DNA from 3 places in the Neobacillus niacini genome. Region 3 is predicted to be linked to each of the others. Evidence: predicted binding sites of a transcription regulator. Region 3 holds the regulator's gene; each other region holds the start of a gene.
The links. Region 3 encodes CtsR, which represses protease genes until heat stress. Its sites were predicted from a motif close to ATGGTCAATAAAGGTCAAACA; they were not measured.
Positions count from the first base shown of each region.

Region 1: a site for CtsR is predicted at 1,383-1,403, ahead of clpP (ATP-dependent Clp endopeptidase proteolytic subunit ClpP). Genes of this name have one in related genera too.
Region 2: a site for CtsR is predicted at 5,911-5,931, ahead of clpB (ATP-dependent chaperone ClpB). Genes of this name have one in related genera too.

Region 1 covers NZ_CP183883.1:2,043,088-2,051,229, reverse strand. The annotation lists gene rpoN (RNA polymerase factor sigma-54) at 1-1,078, opposite strand, end outside; tRNA gene ACN6MT_RS09545 (tRNA-Arg) at 1,190-1,261, opposite strand; gene clpP (ATP-dependent Clp endopeptidase proteolytic subunit ClpP) at 1,460-2,065, shown strand; gene ACN6MT_RS09535 (HPr family phosphocarrier protein) at 2,121-2,378, opposite strand; gene whiA (DNA-binding protein WhiA) at 2,405-3,355, opposite strand; gene ACN6MT_RS09525 (gluconeogenesis factor YvcK family protein) at 3,401-4,372, opposite strand; gene rapZ (RNase adapter RapZ) at 4,369-5,262, opposite strand; gene ACN6MT_RS09515 (NUDIX hydrolase) at 5,281-5,739, opposite strand; gene trxB (thioredoxin-disulfide reductase) at 6,084-7,034, opposite strand; gene ACN6MT_RS09505 (tetratricopeptide repeat protein) at 7,281-8,142, opposite strand, start outside.
Region 2 covers NZ_CP183883.1:5,389,349-5,397,490, forward strand. The annotation lists gene ACN6MT_RS26445 (beta-ketoacyl-ACP synthase III) at 1-781, opposite strand, end outside; gene ACN6MT_RS26450 (hypothetical protein) at 963-1,187, shown strand; gene ACN6MT_RS26455 (hypothetical protein) at 1,213-2,031, opposite strand; gene ACN6MT_RS26460 (hydrolase) at 2,116-2,838, opposite strand; gene ACN6MT_RS26465 (DUF2929 family protein) at 3,115-3,255, shown strand; gene clpB (ATP-dependent chaperone ClpB) at 3,306-5,900, opposite strand; gene ACN6MT_RS26475 (IS3 family transposase) at 6,021-6,971, opposite strand; gene ACN6MT_RS26480 (transposase) at 6,869-7,201, opposite strand; gene ACN6MT_RS26485 (YjzC family protein) at 7,314-7,493, opposite strand; gene ACN6MT_RS26490 (Crp/Fnr family transcriptional regulator) at 7,750-8,142, shown strand, end outside.
Region 3 covers NZ_CP183883.1:749,357-757,498, forward strand. The annotation lists gene disA (DNA integrity scanning diadenylate cyclase DisA) at 1-1,063, opposite strand, end outside; gene radA (DNA repair protein RadA) at 1,067-2,449, opposite strand; gene clpC (ATP-dependent protease ATP-binding subunit ClpC) at 2,546-4,987, opposite strand; gene ACN6MT_RS03560 (protein arginine kinase) at 5,001-6,074, opposite strand; gene ACN6MT_RS03565 (UvrB/UvrC motif-containing protein) at 6,076-6,624, opposite strand; gene ACN6MT_RS03570 (CtsR family transcriptional regulator) at 6,653-7,114, opposite strand; rRNA gene rrf (5S ribosomal RNA) at 7,562-7,677, opposite strand; rRNA gene ACN6MT_RS03580 (23S ribosomal RNA) at 7,750-8,142, opposite strand, start outside.

The sequences.
Region 1 (8,142 bases), 1.3 Mb from region 3:
AGGTACCAATCGGAGTTTGCACATATTTTTCTTTCACTGCACGGCTGACTGTTGATTCATGAATATCAAGTTCTCCCGCGACTTCCTTCATGGTCATAGGAACTAAGTATTCTTTACCATGTTCGAAGAAACGAGTTTGTTTTTCCACAATTTTACTGACAACCCTCGTTAAAGTTTCTTTCCGCTGCTCTATACTTTTCATGATCCATTGATAATCTTGTACTTTATCCTGCAAAAAGCGGCTTACCTGAGCATCCTTTGTAGTAGTCAGTTTTTGATAATAATGATCATTAAAACTTATTTTTGGAAGAATGTCATCACACAGCCTGACAGAAAATCCATCCCCAAAACGTTCGACAATGGCATCAGGGATAATGTAGGAAGCGTTATCCTGCTCTAAAAGTGCACCAGGACGTGGGTTCAACTGCTGTACCGTATCAAATATTTCTTGGATTTTCTGTAAAGGGATTTGTAGTTCCTTTGCTATCTGCTTCCATTTCTTTTCAGCAAATGGAACGAAGTAGTGAGAAAGAATTATTAACGCCAAATCATCCTTTAGGTTCTCCCGCTCGAGCTGAATTAATAAACATTCTTGAAGATTCCTAGCCCCGATTCCAGCTGGTTCCAAGGTCTGAATCACAATTATGCTCTCTTCAACCAGTTCTATGTGGACACCTAATTTTTCTGCGATTTCCTCAGGCTCAGAGGCTAAGTATCCGTTTACATCGAGGTTCTGAATCAAGTGTTTAATTACTTTTAGTTGATTACTAGAGTATTTACGGAGATTAAGCTGATTTAGCAGCTGATCTTCACTTGAAGATGACTTGGCTGCAATTTGCTCAATCCAATCGTTTTCCGTATTTTTTGTGTGTTTCCGCCGATTACGATCTATTAATGGGTTAATAGGCTGAATATGTTTATTCTCAACCTGAAGTAGGGGATTTTCAAGTGCTTTGTTTTCTAAAAATGCTGAAAGCTCTTGTGCTGAATATTGCAAGAGCGCAATTGCCTGAGTTAGTTCCTGCGTCATTGCCAATTTTAATGATTGCTGCTGCCATAATCCTGCTTTTAAATCCATTACTAATTCCCCCCTTGCTCTATTTTACATGAAGATGGAGAATTCGTGTATGGTTATTAACTGTCAGAAATGAAAAAACCTCCTGTTACCTAGTAACAAGAGGTTTTAAGACGCGCTCGGAGGGAATCGAACCCCCATTTTAAGAACCGGAATCTTACGTGCTATCCGTTGCACCACGAGCGCATATATGCGACTAACATATTATATTCCAATTCGTGAAACTTTGCAAGCTAGAATAGGTTTAAAAATTAGCCAAATGGTTATGATGAATTAGGGAAAGATGTCGAACAAATATAAAGCGAATTGTTTGACCTTAATTGACCATCAGTGTATCATTAACTATACATATTAAAATCTTTTATACTTAGAGGAGGAAGAAAAATGAATTTGATTCCTACAGTTATCGAACAAACAAACCGCGGAGAAAGAGCATACGACATTTATTCTCGTCTCTTAAAAGACCGTATTATTATGCTTGGCAGTGGCATTGATGATCATGTGGCTAATAGCATTGTAGCACAATTGTTATTCCTTGAGGCAGAAAACCCTGAAAAGGATATATCCATTTATATTAACAGCCCTGGCGGAAGTATTACTGCAGGTATGGCCATTTATGACACTATGCAGTTCATTAAGCCAGATGTTCAAACCATTTGTATTGGTATGGCAGCTTCAATGGGTGCTTTCCTACTTGCTGCAGGTACAAAAGGTAAGCGTTATGCCCTTCCAAATGCTGAAGTTATGATTCATCAGCCATTGGGCGGCGCACAAGGGCAGGCAACCGAGATTGAAATTGCAGCTAAGCGTATTCTATTCCTTCGTGAGAAATTGAATGGAATCCTAGCAGAGCGCACTGGCCAGCCGCTAGAAGTCATCCAAAAGGATACTGACCGCGATAACTTCATGACAGCTGAAAGAGCAAAAGAATACGGTCTCGTTGACCATATCATCACTAGAAGCCTTAAAGAAGATAAAAAAGATAAGTAATAACAAAAAGAGTTTGACCGATTTTAGGTCAAACTCTTTTTATTTTACTGTTATTTTAATGTTCATTTTGAACAAAAGTAGACAATGCATCAATGGCTTTTTCTTCATCATCACCGTCAGCAACAATATTAACTAAAACGCCTGAACCGACAGCTAGACTCATAAGACCCATAATACTCTTTGCATTAACCTTTTTACCATCTTTCTCTAAAAAAATATCCGCTGAAAAACGGTTCGCTTCCTGAACAAATAATGCTGCTGGTCGTGCTTGAAGACCCGTTTTCAATTTAACTTCCACTTGTTTCTCTACCATTACAAAAATCCTCCTTATGTTTTCCTCTATTTTCTTTGAGCCAAATCACCAATCCGTAATTTTTCAGCAATTTCATCTATTTTTCTTAACCGATGATTAATTCCAGATTTACTAATTATACCACCGGAAACCATCTCTCCTAGTTCCTTTAAGGTTACATCAGTATAATGGAGACGGAGTTCCGCGATCTCTCTTAACTTTTCTGGTAAAATGTGCAATCCAACCGTATCGTTAATATAGCGAATATTTTCAACCTGCCGGATTGAAGCACCAATCGTTTTATTTAAGTTCGCAGTTTCACAATTAACCAGACGATTAACCGAATTTCGCATATCTCTTACAATCCGCACATCTTCAAAGCGAAGAAGAGCATTGACTGCACCAATAATATTTAGATACTCGGTAATTTTTTCTGCTTCTTTTAAGTAAGTAATATAGCCTTTTTTTCGCTCAAGTGTCTTGCTATTGAGTCCAAATTTATTCATTAATTCACACAGGGAATCATTATGCTCCTTGTATAGTGAAGCAATTTCCAAATGATACGAGGAAGTTTCCGGATTATTCACCGAACCTCCAGCTAAAAACGCCCCACGTAAATAAGAACGTTTACAACATTTCTTTTTCACCAGATCACTAGCTATATCATGGATGAAGGTAAATCCTTCACCAAGGATTTTCATATCCTCTAGTATTTCCTTAGCTCGTTGCGACAAACGAACAATGTAAACATTATTCTTTTTTAATCTCATTTTTTTTCGAACCAGCAGCTCCACTGGAACATCATAGCTCTTTTTTATTAACGTATAAATCCTTCGAGCGATGGCTGCATTTTCAGTCTGAATATCAACAATTAACTTACGGTTCGAAAATGACATGGAACCATTCATTCGAATGAGCGCGGAAAGTTCCGCTTGCGTGCAGCATGGCTTTATTTCCAAATTTGTTAATTCTTTTTTCGTTTCCGAAGCGAAAGACATCCCTTCACCCCCTTTTTGCACAGGCATTATTATTTACGCTTCATATCACTGTTTGGTTTCATCTAAAAGTAAATTATATAAAATTTTTGCCACTTTTTTCGGGTCATGTCTCAGTGCCCCGTTCTCTTGGACAGCAATGTCAGCGTAAACGACTTCAACTCCAAGTTCATTAATGCGCTCTAAATCATAATTGACCGGGTCTGCAAGCTCTTCATTATAGCGGAGCTGGATGTCTTCAGGAATTTCTTTATTGTTCACTAGAATCGTATCCATAAACGCACAGGTCATATGCTCATAAATAGCTTTTATATGGTCACTTGCCGTGTATCCGTGCGTTTCACCCGCTTGTGTCATTAAATTGCAAATATACACCTTTTTGGCCTGAGACCGGCAAATCTCTTCACCTAATCGCGGTACAAGAAGATTGGGCAGGATACTAGTATATAGACTTCCAGGTCCAATTATAATTAGATCTGCTTGTCTAATGGCTTGGATGGATTCCGGCAAAGGCGTAATAACCTCTGGTGTTAAAAAAACCTTTTTTATTTTTTTTCCTGAATAGGGAATTTTCGATTCACCAGAAACGATGGTCCCATCCTCCATTTCTGCATGAAGAACAACACTTTGATTAGCTGCTGGCAGAACCTTGCCGCGAACATTTAATACCTTACTCATTTCTTGAATGGCGTGAACAAAATTCCCGGTAATCGAAGTCATTGCTGCTAAAATCAAATTACCAAGTGAATGTCCAGATAATTCATTGGAGGTCTTAAAACGATGTTGAAACATCTCCTCCACAAGCGGTTCTACATCGGATAGTGCAGCTAACACATTTCGGATATCCCCAGGCGGTGGAATTTGCAGGTCGTCGCGGAGCCTTCCTGAACTACCGCCATCATCAGCAACCGTTACAATGGCGGTAATATCAACTGGATACTGTTTTAATCCTCTTAATAAAACCGGCAAGCCTGTTCCTCCGCCTATGATGACGATTCTTGGCTGTCCTAACTCCCTCATGTCGTCTTATCCTTTCTCCTCTCAATGTCACGATGTGAAACGAATGTTTTGTAATCATTTTCAAAGTATTTAGCAAGATATTCAGCCAGAGTTACGGAGCGGTGCTGCCCTCCAGTACACCCTATCGCAATCACAAGCTGCGCTTTGCCTTCCCGCTTATAATGCGGAAGCATAAAGCTTAACAAATCTGTGACCTTCTCTATGAATTTATGCGTTTCATTCCATTTTAAAACATAGCTTGAAACCTCTTCATCTAATCCTGTTTTTGGTCTCATGTGATCGATATAGTGAGGATTTGGCAGGAAACGCACATCAAAAACGAGGTCAGCATCGATTGGAATTCCATGCTTAAATCCAAATGACATGACATTGACAGTAAAAATTGATTTTTTATTTGTAGTAAATTCAGTTATAATCTTTTCACGTAATTCACGCGGCTTCATTTGTGAAGTGTTGTAAATAATCTGGGCCCTTCCCTTTAACTCATCAAGAAGCTCTCTCTCTAGCTTAATGCCCTCTAATGGCAGGCCAGATTGTGCAAGCGGATGAAATCTTCTTGTTTCTTTATATCTTCGCACTAAAGTTGCATCGTCTGCATCCAAGAACAGGATTTGCGGGCTTACCCATGAGGTTTCTGCAAGGTCATCAAGCGCTTTAAACAAATGATCAAAGAACTCTCTTCCTCTTAAATCCATAACCAAAGCAACTTTATTCATTTTATTCCCAGATTCCTTCATAAGTTCAAGAAATTTAGGAAGCAGAGTTGGGGGCAGATTATCTACACAGAAAAAACCTAAATCCTCTAAACTTTGGATCGCAACTGTTTTTCCAGCTCCAGACATCCCCGTAATGATGACCATTTGTGTTTCATTTGTTGAACCGGTACTCATTTCATTTTCCCCCTCAAGTTAACTTGGATCTAATCGATAACTGATTAACTGGAAATCCTTGGTGTAAGTAAAAGTACCGTAAATTATCCCATTTCCATGAATCATATAATCGATAATATGATAGTCTCCCGCTGCCATTGGCAGGTTTTTTAATTGATCAAGCTGCTGCCACTCAAGCTTACCTTCATCCGATTCATCGAAACGCATTCCATCAGAATCCGTTGCTAAAAAAGTAAACATCATCCATTCGGATAAAACTTGATCATTTTCTTTCATAATGAAAGTAAAAATACCCTTCAATTGTGGATTTTTCAAGTAGATTCCGGTTTCCTCCCGAAACTCACGAATACAGGAATCTCTTACTGACTCTCCAGGCTCCATTTTGCCGCCCGGTGCTACCCACCAGCCGCGTCGCGGTTTCTTTAACATTAATGCTTGGTTATCTCTAATTAGTACACAATTGGTGACTCGCTGCACAACAAACACCCTCTAACAAGAAAAGCATAAGCCCTCGTCGCCGGAGCTTAACAATTCTCAAAGTTAAATATTTTGTTTCTTATCTATATAAAAAAATTCATAGTAGTAAATTACCGCGTTTATTTATTCTTTTTATTATACTCTTTTTGGTAAGCGGTCACAACGAAATCAGATTTCTTTATTCTGTTAAAAATATGTAAAAAAATAGCACAGGCATTTTCAGCCTGTGCACCAAGTGAATATTTTAAAGGGGGTCAATTCTTACTATCATCATACCTTATTAATATTTCACCACTGTTACAAGAGAATTAAAACCGGATTACGATTATGAAGAAATTGTAAAATTACTTCTTAATTTTGAATTCTTCTTTCAGTTCCTCTACATAGTGTTGTGCACTCTGTGCCGCGATACTGCCATCGCCAGTTGCAGTAACAATTTGTCTTAGTGTTTTCTCGCGGATATCTCCTGCTGCAAAAATTCCTGGTACTTTTGTTTCCATTCGCTCATTTGTTTCAATATAGCCGTTTTCATTGGTAATCCCGAGATTTGTGAATGGTTTAGAAAGTGGAATCATTCCAATATAAATGAATACACCGTCTGCAGGTAGCTCTTGTTCTTCTCCTGTTTGTGTAGAAACGAGTGTGACGCTTCCCACTTTTCCATCTTTATCATTAATCGATTTAATCGTGTGATTCCAAATGAAGTCAATTTTTTCATTAGCAAATGCACGGTCTTGAAGAATTTTCTGAGCACGGAGCTCATCACGGCGGTGTACAATCGTTACCTTAGAAGCGAAACGAGTTAAATAAACACCTTCCTCAACTGCGGAATCTCCGCCGCCGATAACATATAATTCTTTTCCTTTAAAAAAGGCTCCATCACAAACAGCACAATAGGATACGCCGCGGCCGCTAAGTTCCTTTTCGCCAGGTACCCCTACCTTTTTATATTCAGCACCTGCTGAAATAATAACGGAATAAGCTTTGTATTGCTTCGAACCAGCAATAACGGTTTTCACATCACCATTGTCGATAATTTCTTTAATGTCTCCATACGCATATTCCGCACCGAATTTTTTCGCGTGCTCAAACATTTTGGTTGATAAATCTGGTCCTAAAATGCTCTCAAATCCAGGATAGTTTTCAACATCCTCGGTATTTGCCATTTGACCTCCAGGCATACCACGTTCAATCATAAGAGTAGATAGATTTGCACGGGATGTATAAACAGCAGCTGTCATCCCAGCAGGACCAGCACCAGCGATAATCACATCATAAATTTTTTCTTCTGACATGTAGATTCACTCCCTATTTAAAGGCGGAAGCGCCTTGCTAGGGGAAAAAGAAGTTCATTTTTCCCTCAGTTGCGACAGGCATAAGACAAGCCAAGCTTATGACCCCGAGCCCCTAGGCGCTGCAGCCAGATATAAAATTATAAAAAAATACGATTAAGTTTAGTATTACCTACTTAATCGTATTAAACAATTGCTATATAGTCCAAAAATCTGCTCAATGAAAAGAGGAGCAGCCTCTTTTAGACATTAATTTAGATGTTGAGTTACTATTTTCACATATTTGCCAATGGTGGCTGATGAGATATCGTAGCGTTTCGCAATTTCTTGCTGTGAGACCTTTTCATTGCTTGCCTTATACCAGACATATTCCATTGCACCTGCCCAAGCACGTTTGTTATTCAAGTTAATCCCAGCCTTAGACAATTCTACAAAAACGGAAAACCACATTAAATATAAACCTGACTCAACTGTTCCGATTGGTTGATGCTTTTCATAAAGGACCTCGGCAATTTCCTTAGCGTCTAGAATAGCCGAAGGAGTGCCTGTTTTTAGGGAAGAGACATAATTTTGTTCCATAATAGAAAGCTTTTGATTTTGGTAAAAACGTTTAGATGTAAAGATCTCTTCGACTTTCCCTGAAACCGAGGCAAGGAATAAGGCAAATAATCGTTCCTCAAGATAATCACTTTCTAGTTTTTGAAAAATTGACCCTGAGTGATCTTCAAATCCATTTGCAATCGGCTTTTCCAAATTCCATGGTTCAAACCCTTCCTTATCAGGAGTATACTCAAGGACAACTTTCCAAATGTTTCTCGCAAAGTTCTCATGGCCTGTATAATAAGCCGAGTAGGATAGCCAATAATAAAAAGGACCGTCACCATCAAAACCGTTTTTATAAAGCTTTTTTAGCCAAAAGTATGCTGACTCAAACTCACCAATTAACGCAAAGGTTGCCCCAAGCTTAAATTGATGATCAATGAGCATAGGCTGAATTTTCTTTAGTGAATCCATTAAAGGTGAGACAGCTTTGATTTTACCTTGGTAATGGGCAAACACTAGCCTATTACACAATGCATGCAGATTTCCAGGATTTCTATCTAACACATCA
Region 2 (8,142 bases), 1.3 Mb from region 3:
GCACAGTCTTTGACATTTTTTCCACTGGAAGTTCAAGCCTTTGTCTCGAAGCCTCCATAATACGAATATTAGCTTGGTGAGGGATAAGGAAATCTACATCCTCTTTTGTAAGCCCCGCTTTTTCAAGAACGTTAATACAGCTTTCACCCATCTGGCGAACAGCAAACTTAAATACTTCCCGTCCATTCATGATAATATACTCATCTTGGTATAAATGCTTTGCACCCGTGCCATCTGCACCCAATTCAAACGAAAGAATTCCTCTACCCTCAGAAACCTCTCCAACGATAACTGCGCCAGCACCATCTCCGAATAAGACGGCAGTGTTTCGGTCATTCCAGTCGGTGATCTTTGAAAGTTTTTCAACCCCCACTACTAGAACATGCTTATAAGCTCCTGATTCAACAAACTGCTTTCCGGTAATAATACCGTACATAAAACCTGCACATGCTGCACTAACGTCCATTGCGGCAGCTTTTTTCGCACCTAATCGTTCTTGAAGCATGCACGCAACCGAAGGAAATGGTTGATCTGGCGTTACGGTTGCAACCAAGATTAAATCGATATCCTCTGCTGTGATACCTGCATCTTGGATTGCTTTTTGTGCAGCAGCAAATCCCATATCAGATGTATTAGTGTTATCATCTGCGATACGACGTTCTTCAATGCCTGTTCGTGTTCGAATCCATTCATCTGATGTATCCATAATTTTTTCTAAATCCGCATTTGTAACAACCTTCTCTGGCAAAAACCTTCCAATTCCAACAATTCCAGCGTTCAAGGAATCATCCCCTTATATGATTAATCTATTATTAGTAATTATTATGACTTGGTACTAATTTTATCAAATAAAAGTATAAATAAGCAACATTTAAATGTACCATCCCCGCTTATGTCCATACCATTTGTTCATAAACTTCATAATCTAAAGGAGAATCACACTATTAGGAGGAGGCAGTAAGATGGGAAATGAAAGCAATCGGGATGATCGCTTTTCAAGAATGATGTTTGGTAAACAAAAAGAGAGTGTTCGGGGCAATCATGGTAGTCCTCAGTTCAATCCATCTTCACTTGATATAGAATCAATAATAGAAAACATAAGTAAATTAAGGGATTCCTCCCAAAATTTAAAACCATTATTTCAAAAGGTTTATCCTTTTGTACAAGGATTTTTGAAGAAAAAATAAGCTGCCTATGTTACGGCAGCTTTTCTTAATGATCAGCATTTAAGCGGTGAGTATGTTCAATTTGTTTAGTCAACGCAACTGATAATGGAACGGTGCTAGGTACAATTTTTCTTATAATATCTTTATCCTTTATTTCTAGTATTCGCTTGTTTAAATCTTGTTCGCTTAATTGAAGTAAGGCTGCACATGAGTCCCATTGATTGTCCTTTCCACTTTGGAGAAGGTATTTTCCAGGCTGATTGATTTCCATTATCTCTATAATCGCTTTCACCACATCATCAACAAATAGGGCGTCACTTGTTTCCTCACGCAGTCCTTTAAACGGCATAGCTCTATTTAATTCCGTTAAAATAGAGGATTGGAATATAAAGGTTTCTGGCTGCCATGGCCCAAATACTGTTGGCAAATAAAGTAAATAGCTATGCTTATTCGGTAATATAGTCCTTTTTAAAAAATCCTCGATGACGATTTCAGCTTTTGAATCAATCACATTTTTTAAGATTTGACTTGGAACCAGAATGACGATATTTTCCCAATTGTTTTTATTAATTATATTGCTTATCAAATGATCGGTTAATAAGTAATCTTCCTTATATCGCATATATAGGTCATATACAGAGAGTACTATTGTTTCATTCGCGGAAGATTGATTTGCTATGTCCCCTAATGAAACTTCAGCAAAGTTAGCGTTTCTTCCAATTTCTAGTCTTTTTTCGCTTGCCATATTCTCCTTTTCTTTCGTATCAAGTTGTACTCCCCTTACTACAATCCCTTTATCAAGTAATGATTTGCATACATGAAAATTCACAAAGTCAAATACTCCAATAATAACGACCTTGTCCATTACTATTCCTTCCTCCCCCAAGCTTCATTAGTGAATCCTATGCGGCTACATGAAGAATTATATCTCTCTAGGGGAGGAAGCTATTTATAGCACCTTTTCAAACTGATTGAAAAACTTTTTCATCATATTTCCAAGCTGTTGTTTTTTTTCAGGAACAATATATGTTGGACTAATATCCGTATTAGCCAGTAATTTTTGCAGCTGTTTTGATTGGTTATAGGATTTACCACTGGACATAACATGGATTATCTTGATTGGAATGCCCATATTCAATTGAACTTCATCTTCCATATCTTGAAGTTCTTGCTCAAGTGTGTCTTGATCCGTTTTATAGGCAGCTGTTAATTCTCTCATAAGCTTTTTATAGAAAAACTTGTGTTCTTTTTCAAGTTCGATATGTTTTTTTAAAGAAAGAATGGGATTTAATAAAACGACTGACCTCAATTGCCCCTGCATTTTCTCCATTAATCTTACAGCCACAAGAGCCCCCATGCCCTCAGCTATTAGATGAACTTTATTATTAAGAATTTCACTTCTAATTACTTGCTGATAAAGCCTTTGAGCTAGCTCTACAGCATGGTCACTTCCCCAGTTTCGCCCATACAAATTTGAGGAAAAAATAGTATATCCTGATTCTTTCAATTGATTGATTATGGCCAGTCTACCTTCATTCTGAGTCCAAAAGCATTTGCTTTCATCAACAAAATGCCTTTCATCTCCAATTATTAAAATTCCAAAACCTGTGGGCTTTTCAGGGTAATGGATGATATTCCACTCGGTATCCATCTGAAAATTCCGGTTCTCCATCGCTAAATCTCCTTTTACATATTTCCTCAAAGTATTGTATGTGATTTCACATGAGATGAAAGGGAATATAGCCTATTGGACAGTTATACAATGGTGTTTTTATTGTTAAACCTGGTGTTTTTTTTACATATCCGATTGTAGACGGCCCAGTGTTTTGAATTTTTGCTTTTATTATTTCAATAGCATATGGTAATATTATGAGAGATGATAATAGGGTAGAGGTGAAAGATAGTGCGATACTTTTGGACTTTTTTTTGGGTGTTTGTTTTAGTGCAAATGCTTTCATATGTAGTTAGTTCAATGACTGAAGGCGGAGTATTCAACTTCCAGTCAGGTGCAATTGTTTCTGTTGGAGTTTTCATTTTGATTGTTATTGCAACGGCAGTCATTCCTAATGATCCTGTTGAAAAACACTAAATACTGTGACAAAAGGTCATCCATTAAACTGGATGACCTTTTTTATTTTCTTACAAAATAGTGATGGTTAATTCCCCGTTTTCAGTTGTAACGCTGACAATGGAGTGTTCGTGAACATTACCTGCAATAATGGCCCTGGCAAGTTTTGTCTCGATATTTCGTTGAATAAACCGCTTTAGTGGTCTTGCACCATATATAGGGTCAAAACCATTTATTGCAATAAACTCTTTCGCATTGTCAGTTATTGTTACTTCAATATCCTGTTCCTTCAGCCTGCTTTGAAGTTCCTTCATCATTTTTACGACAATATCCTTTAATTCGGTTAAAGATAAAGGCTTAAATAGGATTGTTTCATCTATTCTATTTAAAAATTCTGGTCGGAAATGACTTTTAAGTTGTCCTAGGACCTTGTCTTTGGTTGCCTCCGAAATTTCAATTTCATTTTCATGTCGTTCCAATAAGAATTGTGAACCGATATTGGAGGTCATGATAATGACTGTATTTTTAAAATCGACTATTCTTCCTTGGGAGTCCGTAATTCTGCCATCATCAAGTGCCTGTAGGAGAATATTAAATACCTCAGGATGTGCTTTTTCAATTTCATCCATCAGGATAACAGAATAGGGTCTTCTTCTGACAGCTTCTGTTAGCTGCCCGCCTTCTTCATAGCCCACATATCCAGGAGGGGCTCCAATTAACCTAGAAACAGCGTGTTTCTCCATATATTCAGACATATCAATGCGAATCATTTGCTCTTCACTATCAAACAAAGCTTCGGCGAGTGCTTTAGCCAGTTCAGTCTTTCCTACACCTGTTGGTCCTAAAAATAGGAATGACCCTATCGGTCTTTTTGGATCCTTGATTCCGGCACGTGCTCGTAATACCGCATCAGCAACTAGTTGAACTGCTTCATTTTGCCCGATTACTCGTTCTTGCAATAGAGATTCTAATCTTAGAAGTTTCTCCCTTTCCCCTTCAACTAGCTTAGATAGTGGAATACCGGTCCACCTTGACACTATATTTGATATCTCTTCTCCGGTAACTTCCTCTCGAAGTAGCCGTTCATTTTTGGCTGTTTGCGATTCAAGCTCTTTCAATTCTTTTTCAACTAATGGGATCTGACCATGACGAAGCTCTGCAGCACGGTTTAAGTCATATTTATCCTCGGCTTGCTGTAATTCTCTTCGCAGTTTCTCAAGTTGTTCCCTTTTCTCCTGCAACTTCTGTATTCCTTGTTTTTCATGAAGCCACTGGGCTTTCTTGCTGTTCGCTTGATCTTTTAATTCGGCGAGTTCTTTTAACAGGGCCTCTAGCCTCTTTTTACTTGCCTCATCCTGTTCCTTTCTTAAGGCAGCTTCTTCAATTTCCAATTGCATAACTCTGCGTGTTACCTCGTCAAGTTCTGTTGGCATTGAATCAATTTCAGTTCGAATAAGTGCACAAGCTTCATCCACTAAATCAATTGCTTTGTCTGGAAGAAAGCGATCCGTGATATACCGGTCGGATAATGTTGCGGCCGCCACGAGAGCATGATCATGAATTTTTACTCCATGGTGAACTTCAAATCTCTCTTTTAACCCGCGTAGGATGGAAATTGTATCCTCGACATTCGGCTCTTGAACCAGTACCTGCTGAAATCTTCGCTCAAGTGCAGGGTCCTTTTCAATATATTTACGATGTTCATCGAGGGTTGTTGCCCCAATACAATGCAGCTCTCCACGAGCGAGCATAGGTTTCAGCATATTCCCTGCATCCATAGCCCCATCCGTTTTTCCTGCTCCTACAATGGTGTGCAGCTCATCAATGAATAATAATATTCGCCCTTCGCTTTTTTTCACTTCATTCAATACAGCCTTTAATCTTTCTTCAAATTCACCTCTGAACTTTGCCCCTGCAATCAATGCACTCATGTCCAATGAGAATATCGTTTTATCTTTTAACCCCTCTGGAACGTCCTTCCTAACAATCCGCTGGGCGAGCCCCTCGACAATCGCCGTTTTTCCTACACCAGGTTCCCCAATTAAGACAGGATTATTTTTAGTCTTTCTAGAAAGAATTCTAATAACATGACGAATTTCTGCATCCCTGCCAATAACAGGGTCCAGTTTACCAGCTTTAACTTCGGCTACAAGGTCTCTTCCATATTTTTTAAGCGCATCGTAAACTGCTTCTGGATTTTGTGATGTCACTCTCTGGTTCCCCCTTATCTCCTTAATTGCAGTTAATATATATTCCGGAGTTTTCCCATTAGATTTTAGTATTTTCCTCATTTCTGAATCATTTGCATAACAAGCCGCCAATAATATATGTTCAATTGAAATAAAATCATCAGTAAACTTAGAAGCAAAATCTTCGGCACTAACAAAAAATCGTTGAAGTTTAGATGTAATGTATAACTTCCCTTGCTCGGTACCACTTCCAGTAACTTGTGGTTTTTTATCAAGGACTTTCTGAAATGCACTATCAACACTCTCCGTTTGGATTTCTGCTTTCTCTAAAATAGCAGCTAATAAACTATCCTCTTGACGAAGTAATGTTAAAAATAAATGGGGTTCATCTACCTCTTGGTGATTGTTTTTTATCGCTAAAGACTGTGCATCTGCTATGCCTTTTTGCAACCGCTCTGTCATACGATTTAAATCCACCTTTATACACCTCTTGACCTTTTCTGACCTATTTAATTTTATTATATACGTATATGTAATGAAATATAAAATAAAAGCCATCCATGGTCTTACCCCTGTCAAGTAGACAGCTTAAAAAAACTAAGCAACCAATGCGTGCCGGTATTCCACTGGCGCGCGTTGGTTTAGTTTCTTCTGAAAGCGTTTGTAGTTATAATGGTAGATGTAGTCTTCAATCGCTTGTCTAATCTCATCTTCTGATTTACACTGTTTTATATACAACTTCTCTGTTTTGAGGTGCGAAAAGAAGGATTCTATACAGGCGTTATCCAGGCAGTTTCCTTTGCGAGAGTGGCTGCCCTTTACACCGTATTTTTCTATTCGTTTGTTGTATAGTTTAGACGTATACTGAAAGCCTTGATCTGAGTGTAGAACGGCTTCAGCTACGTCTTTTTTGTTTGCCCATTGAGAGACAGTATTTAAGACTAGTTCAAGATCATTTCTTTTTGATAGCTCCCATGCTACAACTTCATTATTAAAAAGGTCTTGAATGACCGATAAATAATAAAATTGCTTCCCGTCAGATACGTATGTAATATCCGTAACCATCTTTTGATTAGGCGCTATTGCCTCGAATTTTCTATTAAGACGATTAGGTTGAATCACCGAAGGTGTATGTCCATGTCTTTTTCTCTTCTTGCGTATGATAGCTTGAATCTCCATTTCCTTCATAAGACGGTAAACCTTTTTATGATTAATTGAATAATCATTTTCATTTAACCAAGTAGTCATGCGAGGGTATCCAAATTCTGGATGAAGTAAATGAGTCCCCATCATGTGTTCACGTATATCTTGATCCTGTTTGGCTCTTTCTGCTCTATCATTCTGTGTAGCCCTCCACTTATAGTAACTAGCTGGCTTAACATAAGCGACCTCTAACAACCATGTAATACGATGGGTATCTTTTAATTCATCAATGATCTCATATTTTATTTGTTGAGTGATTTCCTCTCCTCCTTTACCAGATTTGGATACTGCTTTTTTAAATAATCCACCTGTGCTCTTAAATAATCTCTTTCTTCTTCGACGGATTTAAATACGGTACGTGGCCTACCTTTGAAGGGACTAACAGCTCCGACTCTTGTATCAAACTGTTCTCCACTTTTCCACTTCCTAACCCAAACTTTAAGTTGAGTACAATTCTTAATGCCAAGTTCTTTAGCTAATACCGCATAACTTTTATTCCCATTAATATACTTCATAACTGCTTGTAACTTAAATTCATCAGTATAACTCTTAAATTCTTGTCCCTTTTTAGCCATTGAAAAATCCCCTCCAAGTTTAAGTGTAACACCCAAAATAAATATTTTGGGTTTTTTACACTATCTACTTAAAGGGGATAATATCACCACGGGGATGACTTTTTTAAATGATTTAAGGTTTACGCTGGTAAGTCCAAACACGTTCGTCATTTGAGGTTTCAGGGAACCTGTCCCCTGCTTTTAGCTTTATCTTTTTTGGATTATTGACATTTGACTCTGTATCACCAATTTCTATATATATACCATTATTTGGTGCTTTTTGTCCAGATCGAAACTGACGGCTTTGGCCCATTTCTGTCCCTCCTTTTTCTGTACAATATTATTATTTCCATTTACTCTAGGGACATTAAAGGAATTATTATGAAATAAATTCCTTTCTCTGCTTGGAATATATTTTGACGATTATATGAACTTATGTCACAATTATTGATATATAAGCGTTGTTAACAATATAATTATAGTATTATCTAGTAAATGAAACCTTGACTGTCATTTATTTAGGAAAGCAAATTAGCGATTGATTTCGCCCCTTTAAGGTGGTTATTCTTATGCAGTCAATAAAAGAAATACCTGTGAAGTTAACACAACTGTTTGATACGGTTCACCATATAAAGAAAATGGAAAAAGGCACTTTTCTATTTCAAGAAGGTTCCACTGCAAATGAATTATTTATTATCCAAAGTGGAATCATTCAAATAAGCAAGATTATTCCAGATGGCCGGGAACTTACATTAAGAATGTGTTCAAGAGGGGACTTTATTGGAGAACTTGATTTATTTTCTCCTGCACCTAAGTATTTGTTAAGTGCCCGGGTTGCGGAAAGCGGCGAAGTAGCAGTTATTATGAAGGATGTGCTCGAGGAGAAGCTTGCTAAAAATCATGAACTGGCACTTGAGTTCATGAGATGGATAAGCCAGCAATATCGAAAAACTCAAACCAAA
Region 3 (8,142 bases):
GCTCTGTATATAATCTCTCTTTAATTAATCGTAAGCCTTCCTTGATTTTTTTTGCACGGATTTCACCAATTCCTTCTACATCATCTAATTCTTCAACCGAGGCTGATATAATATTTGAAAACTCACCGAAGCTAGATATAATGTTTTCAATTATTACAACGGGAAGACGGGGAATTTTATTTAGAATCCGATATCCACGAGGATGCTTGCTTTCATCAAGAGGAGTATATCCTTGATACCCCATTAGTTTTAGTATTGCCATATCATCTAATGTCCCATTACTAGTTAACACTTGCATTCGTTTAAGAACATCTCTCGACTTGATTTCTCTATCAAGGGCATAGTCCTTAATAATCAGGGCTGTCTCTTCTTCCAAATCTGTCAATATTTCATTCATTTGCAAGCGAATGAGCCTGCCTTCTGTTCCCAATTCATTCAAGTAAGTAATGAGTTCATTTTTAATTCTTAGTACCATCTCAAACCGATGGAGAACGAGTAAGAAATCGTTATATGTAACCGATTCTTCGAACTCTAAAATACTTAGACCGGCAATGCTCCGCTCAAGGACTGCTTTATACTTTTCCAGCATTTGAATCGCCTGATTTGCCTTGGTCAATATGACAGAAATATCTTTAAGGGCGTAACGGAAGTTTCCTTGATATAAGGTTATGACATTTCTTCTTTGAGATATAGCAATAACAAGTGCCTTTGTTTGCCTGGCTACTCGTTCAGCGGTGCGGTGGCGCATACCGGTCTCCGAAGCAGGTATTTCGGAATCAGGAACAAGCTGGGCATTGGCAATAAGAATAGTATTCCCTAATTCATTTAAGATAATTGCACCATCCATTTTGGCTAGCTCATAAAGATAACTTGGTGAAAAAGGACAATTAATTTGAAAACCGCCATCTACGATACCTTTAACTTTATCATTGTAACCAACAACAATAAGTCCTCCAGTATTTGCTCTTAATACATTATCAATACCTTCACGAATAGGTGTACCTGGGGCAATAAACTGTAAAACTTCACTAACAGTTTGTTCACCCAGCTTTTTATTCTCCATGTTCTACACCCCTAACACTGCTTTTAAAGCTTCTGCTACAGTCGAAACCCCGATTAGTTCCACACCTTTCGGACCCTGCCAGCCGCTCAAATTATTGGCAGGCAGAATAACCCGTTCGAACCCTAACTTTGCAGCTTCCTGAACACGCTGTTCAATTCTCGAGACTCTTCGCACCTCTCCTGTTAACCCAACCTCTCCTATAATACAGTCCGTTGCCCTCGTAGGTTTATCACGAAAGCTTGAGGCGATACTTACAACGATCGCTAAATCGATGGCTGGTTCATCTAGCTTCACGCCTCCTGCGACCTTTAGATAGGCATCTTGATTCTGAAGAAGCATTCCCATCCGCTTCTCTAAAACTGCCATTAATAATGGAACACGATTATGGTCAATCCCTGTTGCCATTCTTCTTGGGTTTCCAAAGCTTGTCGGAGATATTAAAGCCTGAATTTCGACAAGTACAGGACGTGTCCCTTCCATTGAAGCAACGACAGTGGAGCCTGCTGCGCCTTGCGACCTCTCTTCAAGGAATATTTCCGATGGATTTGCAACCTCATCCAGTCCAAATTCCTTCATTTCAAAAATACCCATTTCATTGGTTGATCCAAAACGGTTTTTTACAGCACGTAAAATACGATATGTATGGTGCCTTTCCCCTTCGAAGTAGAGAACAGTATCTACCATATGCTCGAGCAGCCTTGGTCCAGCTATGGACCCTTCTTTTGTTACATGACCAACAATAAAGATAGCAATGCCCTTTGTTTTCCCAATCCTCATTAATTCTGATGTACATTCACGAACTTGTGAGACGCTCCCTGGTGCCGACGTTACTTCCGGATGGAAAACCGTCTGAATGGAATCAATAATCACAAAACTTGGATTTGTATTTTCAATCGTTCGACTAATTTCATCTAGATTGGTCTCAGCATACACGAGAAGATTTTCAGATTTAATTCCCAGTCTTTCAGCTCGAAGCTTTGTTTGCCTCAGCGATTCCTCGCCTGATATGTATAAGACCTGATTGCCTTTATTCGCAAGTTGAGAGGATACCTGTAAAAGGAGAGTTGATTTACCGATGCCAGGGTCACCACCGATTAGAACTAGTGATCCTTTAACCACTCCACCGCCTAAGACTCGATTAAGTTCATTTAAATCGGTAAGAATTCTCGGTTCTGACAAGGATTCAATGGCAGTAATAGGCGTTGGTTTAGCTGCCAATGTTGAGACCCCTTGAGAATGAGCGAAGGCGCCCCTTCTATTTCCGCCAGTTACCTCAACTTCCTCCACCATTTTGTTCCATTCTCCGCAGCCTGGGCATTTTCCTAACCATTTAGGAGATTCATACCCACACTCCTGACACATGAACTTCGTTTTTCGTTTGACCATATCTATCTACTCCTGACTCTAAATAGAAAAAGAGGTACACGGTCGAGACTTATAACGTGTACCCCTTTTAGTTGCTCCAAATAGTATCGAATCTGGTTATTTAGTTAGAGTCGTTTTTTCTGCCGTTCTAACTAAGAATTCACCATTATCAACATCAATTATAACATGCTGCCCTGTTAATACTGTACCTTTTAACAGTTCTTCAGAGAGGCGGTCTTCAATATGTTTTTGAATAGCTCTGCGTAATGGACGGGCACCGTATTCAGGATCATAACCCTCGATAGATATTTTGTCTTTTGCTGCATCGGTTAACTCTAAAGAAATATGCTGCTCTTTTAATCGTTTTACAAGCTGGTCAGATAAAAGGGTAACAATTTCTCCAAGATGCTTTTTCTCTAAAGCATGGAAGACAATGATTTCATCAATACGGTTTATGAATTCTGGACGGAAGGCCTTTTTCAATTCTTCCATTACTTTACCCTTCATGTCCTTATAATCCTGGTCTCCATCTTGAATATTAAAGCCCACATATTTGTTGCGTTTTAGTGCTTCTGCACCAACGTTGGAAGTCATAATCAGAACCGTATTACGGAAGTCAACCGTTCTTCCTTTAGAATCCGTTAAGCGGCCATCTTCAAGAACTTGCAGTAAGATATTGAACACATCTGGGTGTGCCTTTTCAATTTCATCAAGCAAGATAACTGAGTATGGCTTTCTACGAACCTTTTCCGTTAATTGACCGCCTTCTTCATAACCCACATATCCCGGAGGTGAGCCCACCAAGCGAGAAGTAGAATGCTTCTCCATGTATTCTGACATATCAATCCGAATCATGGCATCTTCATCACCAAACATTGCCTCAGCAAGTGCTCGTGCCAACTCGGTTTTACCTACACCAGTAGGGCCAAGGAAAACAAAAGAACCGATAGGGCGTTTTGGATCCTTTAAGCCTGCCCTAGCCCGACGAACTGCTTTAGAAACGGCCTTAACAGCTTCCTCCTGACCAATCACACGGGAATGCAGGAGTTCCTCTAAATTAAGTAATTTAGCCGTTTCTGTTTCAGCTAGCTTGGAGACAGGTATTCCCGTCCAGCTTGAAACAACACTTGCAATATCCTCAACAGTGACCTCACTGTTTTCTTTACCTTGCTTTTCTTTCCATGTTTTCTTCGTTTCTTCAAGCTGCTCACGCAGACGTTGTTCTGTATCTCGTAAGGATGCTGCTTTTTCAAACTCTTGGCTTTGAACAGCAGAATCTTTCTCCTTACGAACTTCATCAAGCTTTACTTCTAATTCTTTCAAATTTGGCGGTGTTGTGTAAGAACGTAATCGAACCTTAGATCCTGCTTCATCAATTAAGTCAATTGCTTTATCTGGCAGGAATCGATCAGAAATGTAGCGGTCAGATAGCTTTACTGCAGCTTCAATTGCCTCATCTGTAATCGATACACGGTGATGGGCTTCATAACGATCACGAAGACCCTCTAGTATACGAATGGACTCTTCAGCCGTTGGTTCATCAACACGAATTGGCTGGAAGCGGCGTTCTAATGCAGCATCCTTTTCAATATATTTTCGGTATTCATCCAGTGTCGTTGCACCTATACATTGGAGTTCTCCACGTGCCAGAGAAGGTTTTAGAATGTTAGAAGCATCAATCGCTCCTTCTGCTCCACCAGCTCCAATTAACGTGTGTAATTCATCAATAAAGAGAATAATGTTGCCTGCTTGGCGTATTTCATCCATTACTTTTTTCAAACGGTCCTCAAATTCACCGCGATATTTGGTACCAGCTACTACGGTACCCATATCCAGCGTCATAACCCGCTTGTCACGAAGAATTTCAGGTACTTCATTATTTACGATTTGCTGTGCAAGTCCTTCAGCGATAGCGGTTTTACCTACTCCTGGTTCACCGATTAACACAGGGTTATTTTTTGTACGGCGGCTCAATACTTCAATTACCCGCTGGATCTCCTTGCTTCTTCCGATTACAGGATCCAAACTTCCTTCTCTCGCGATGGCTGTTAAATCTCTAGCAAGGCTGTCAAGGGTCGGGGTATTGGCACTTACTGATGCTCCTCCCTGATGACCGCCTGATTCATTACTGCCTAGTAATTGTAATACCTGTTGACGTGCTTTATTTAGGCTAACTCCAAGATTATTAAGAACTCTTGCAGCAACTCCCTCACCTTCTCGGATTAAACCGAGTAAGATATGCTCTGTTCCAACATAAGAATGTCCTAGTTTTCTAGCTTCATCCATCGATAATTCAATTACCTTTTTCGCCCGTGGTGTGTAGTGGATCGTTTGGGATGCTTCCTGGCCTTTCCCGATTAACGATTCCACTTCTTTTTGAATTTTTTCTGAACCTAATCCAAGCCCATAAAGCGCCTTAGCGGCAATGCCTTCTCCCTCACGGACTAAACCTAATAAAATATGCTCAGTTCCAATATTGTTGTGACCCAGTCTAATTGCTTCCTCTTGCGCTAAAGCTAAAACCTTTTGAGCTCTCTCAGTAAAACGGCCGAACATCATATTCCATTCCTCCTCACCTTTTATCTTGCTCCATTTTTAATCGTTCTCGAATTAATGCTGCTCGTCGGATATCTCTTTCATTTGCTCTTAAATGCCCGCCTGCATACTGCTGCAGGAAACCAGGCTGGGTTAGAATCATTAATTCATTTAATATATTCTTAGGAAGATGATTAATGTATCCCATATCAATTCCTAGGCGGACATCAGAAAGGCATTTTGCAGCCTCTTTTGTTTCAATAATTCTACAATTGGATAACACACCATAAGAACGAAACACTCTATCTTCTAATTGTATGTTTGAAGTTTTCCGTAATGCTTCACGAGCGGACCTTTCTTGTGAAATTAACTGACTTACAACACCCTTAAGGTCGCGGCAAATATCTTCCTCAGATTTTCCTAGAGTAATTTGGTTGGAAATTTGAAATATATTTCCAAGCGCTTCACTCCCTTCGCCATAAATCCCCCTTACTACTAATCCCAGTTGATTTATTGCAGGAATAATTCGATTGATTTGCTGTGTTAACATCAATCCTGGTAAGTGCATCATGACTGAAGCGCGAAGACCTGTTCCCACGTTTGTAGGGCAGCTGGTAAGATAGCCATGCTTCTCATCGAATCCAAAGTGAATGTGACTTTCCAGCCAATCATCTACTTCATTTGCTGCCTCCAATGCCTCGGTTAGTTGCAGCCCAGGAAACAAACATTGAATACGAATGTGATCCTCTTCATTTATCATAATACTAACTTCTTCATTTTCGGTTAATAGAACGGCGCCATATGGTGCGTCTTCTGCTAAATTAGGACTTATCAGGTGCTTTTCTACTAATACCCTTTTTTGAAGAGGCTGGATGTCATCAATTTTTAGTAATTCCATTTTCCCAAACTTTGTAAAGTTAGACTCACTCAGGATTTCTTCCATTTTCAAAATAATCGATTGTGCTTCTTCATGGGAAAATAGTGTTGGAAATTTAAAGTTCTCAAAGTTTCGGGCTAAACGGATTCGGGAACTAAGGACAATATCTGAATCAGGTCCCTCCTCGCTCATCCACGAGCTGACTGCTTGATTAATAAAACGTTCAAGCGACACGTTATTCCCCTCCCTTACTACTGCCAGGTAATTCTTTTTCGAGTGAGCGAATTTCATCTCGAATCTTAGCTGCTTCCTCAAATTCCTCTTGTTTAATCAGCTCTTTTAGTTCATTTTTAAGACTTTCAACTTGCTTTTTAAGGTGTATTCCTCCACCAATTCTCTTTGGAATTTTACCACTGTGTGTCCCATTTCCACTGTGAAGTCTCCTTAAGACCGGTGGAAGCTGTTCCTTAAATGTTTCATAGCAATGGGCACATCCGAAACGACCCACTTTAATGAATTGTGGAAATGTCATTGAACATCTATTACACTGAAGTACTTCTTCTTGATGAAACGTATTTTGATTTTGTTTTTGAACAGTAGGATCAATATTTAATAGACCCGCTAATAGGTTATTAAAAGTAAAGCCTGATCCCCCAGTAAACATAAACATCTCGCCCTTTTCTTGGGCACATTTTTCACAAAGGTTTACCTCGGTTTTTTCCCCGTTGATGATTTTTGTAAAATGCAGTGCAGCAGGCCGTTGATTACATTCCTGGCAAATCATTTTATTTCACCTCTCTAGCTGATATAGATTATTTATATTTCAATGATGTTAACATCGCTTTCAACATTCGTGCACGTAATTCGTCTCGGAATGGAAGATCAATATAAAGGACTGAACGGTCAATAACACTTAACATTATTTTTGCCTCTCGTTTTGTAATTATCTCCTCATGGACTAGTCTGTAAATTACATCTTCCGCAGTCGTTTGTGCGATTCGCTTATCAATGAGTGACAGCAAATGATCAATTAGGTCGACTAAATCATGGGATTGAACCTTCATGATTCGGATATATCCGCCTCCCCCACGTTTACTTTCTACGATATACCCTCGTTCAATGGTAAAGCGCGTATTAATAACATAATTGATTTGTGATGGTACACATTGAAATTTATCCGCTATCTCGCTGCGTTTAATTTCTACATGTTCCTGTTCACTCATTTCTAATACTTGTTTTAGATACTTTTCAATAATATCGGAGATGTTTCTCATCTTCCCACCTCCTTCTTCTGACTTTGACTATATTTGACATTAATTATACTGAAAATTTTATGTAGTTGCAAACAAACTGCTACTAATGATTTTCTCCATATTTCGCAGATGTGAAACCTGTATGGATTGATTAATTTGTTTTTAGGTAATTGGTATTGGTTTAGGTTGTTGCGATGAAATTAGTTTGAGGTAATTAGTGTCTTTTTGGAGTAAGTGGTAGGTTTAATTTTTTCGTTACCGTTTTTTATAAAAAGTAGGATTATGGACATGAATAAGGGCTATTCGTTACCATTTTTGTAAATAGTTGAGCCGCATGGTAACGATTGCTCTCTATTCGTTACCAGTTTCTATAAAAGTAGACCAGTGCGGGCAAGATTTCCTAATCTTCTTCTTAACACTGCCGAACAATACAAAAAAGCACAACCCTTATCAGGTTGTGCTTCATGTGCCTGGCAACGTCCTACTCTCACAGGGACAAAGTCCCAACTACCATCGGCGCTGAGAAGCTTAACTTCCGTGTTCGGTATGGGAACGGGTGTGACCTTCTCGCCATTATTACCAGACTGTTTTTGAGGTATCATTCCCTCAAAACTAGATAATCAGAAGAAGTGTGTAAAAACGAGTTCACCTTAAAATTGGTTAAGTCCTCGAACGATTAGTATCAGTCAGCTCCACACGTTACCGCGCTTCCACCTCTGACCTATCAACCTGATCATCTTTCAGGGTTCTTACTAGCTTGACGCTATGGGAAATCTCATCTTGAGGGGGGCTTCATGCTTAGATGCTTTCAGCACTTATCCCGTCCGCACATAGCTACCCAGCGATGCCTTTGGCAAGACAACTGGTACACCAGCGGTGCGTCCATCCCGGTCCTCTCGTACTAAGGACAGCTCCTCTCAAATTTCCTGCGCCCACGACGGATAGGGACCGAACTGTCTCACGACGTTCTGAACCCAGCTCGCGTACCGCTTTAATGGGCGAACAGCCCAACCCTTGGGACCGACTACAGCCCCAGGATGCGATGAGCC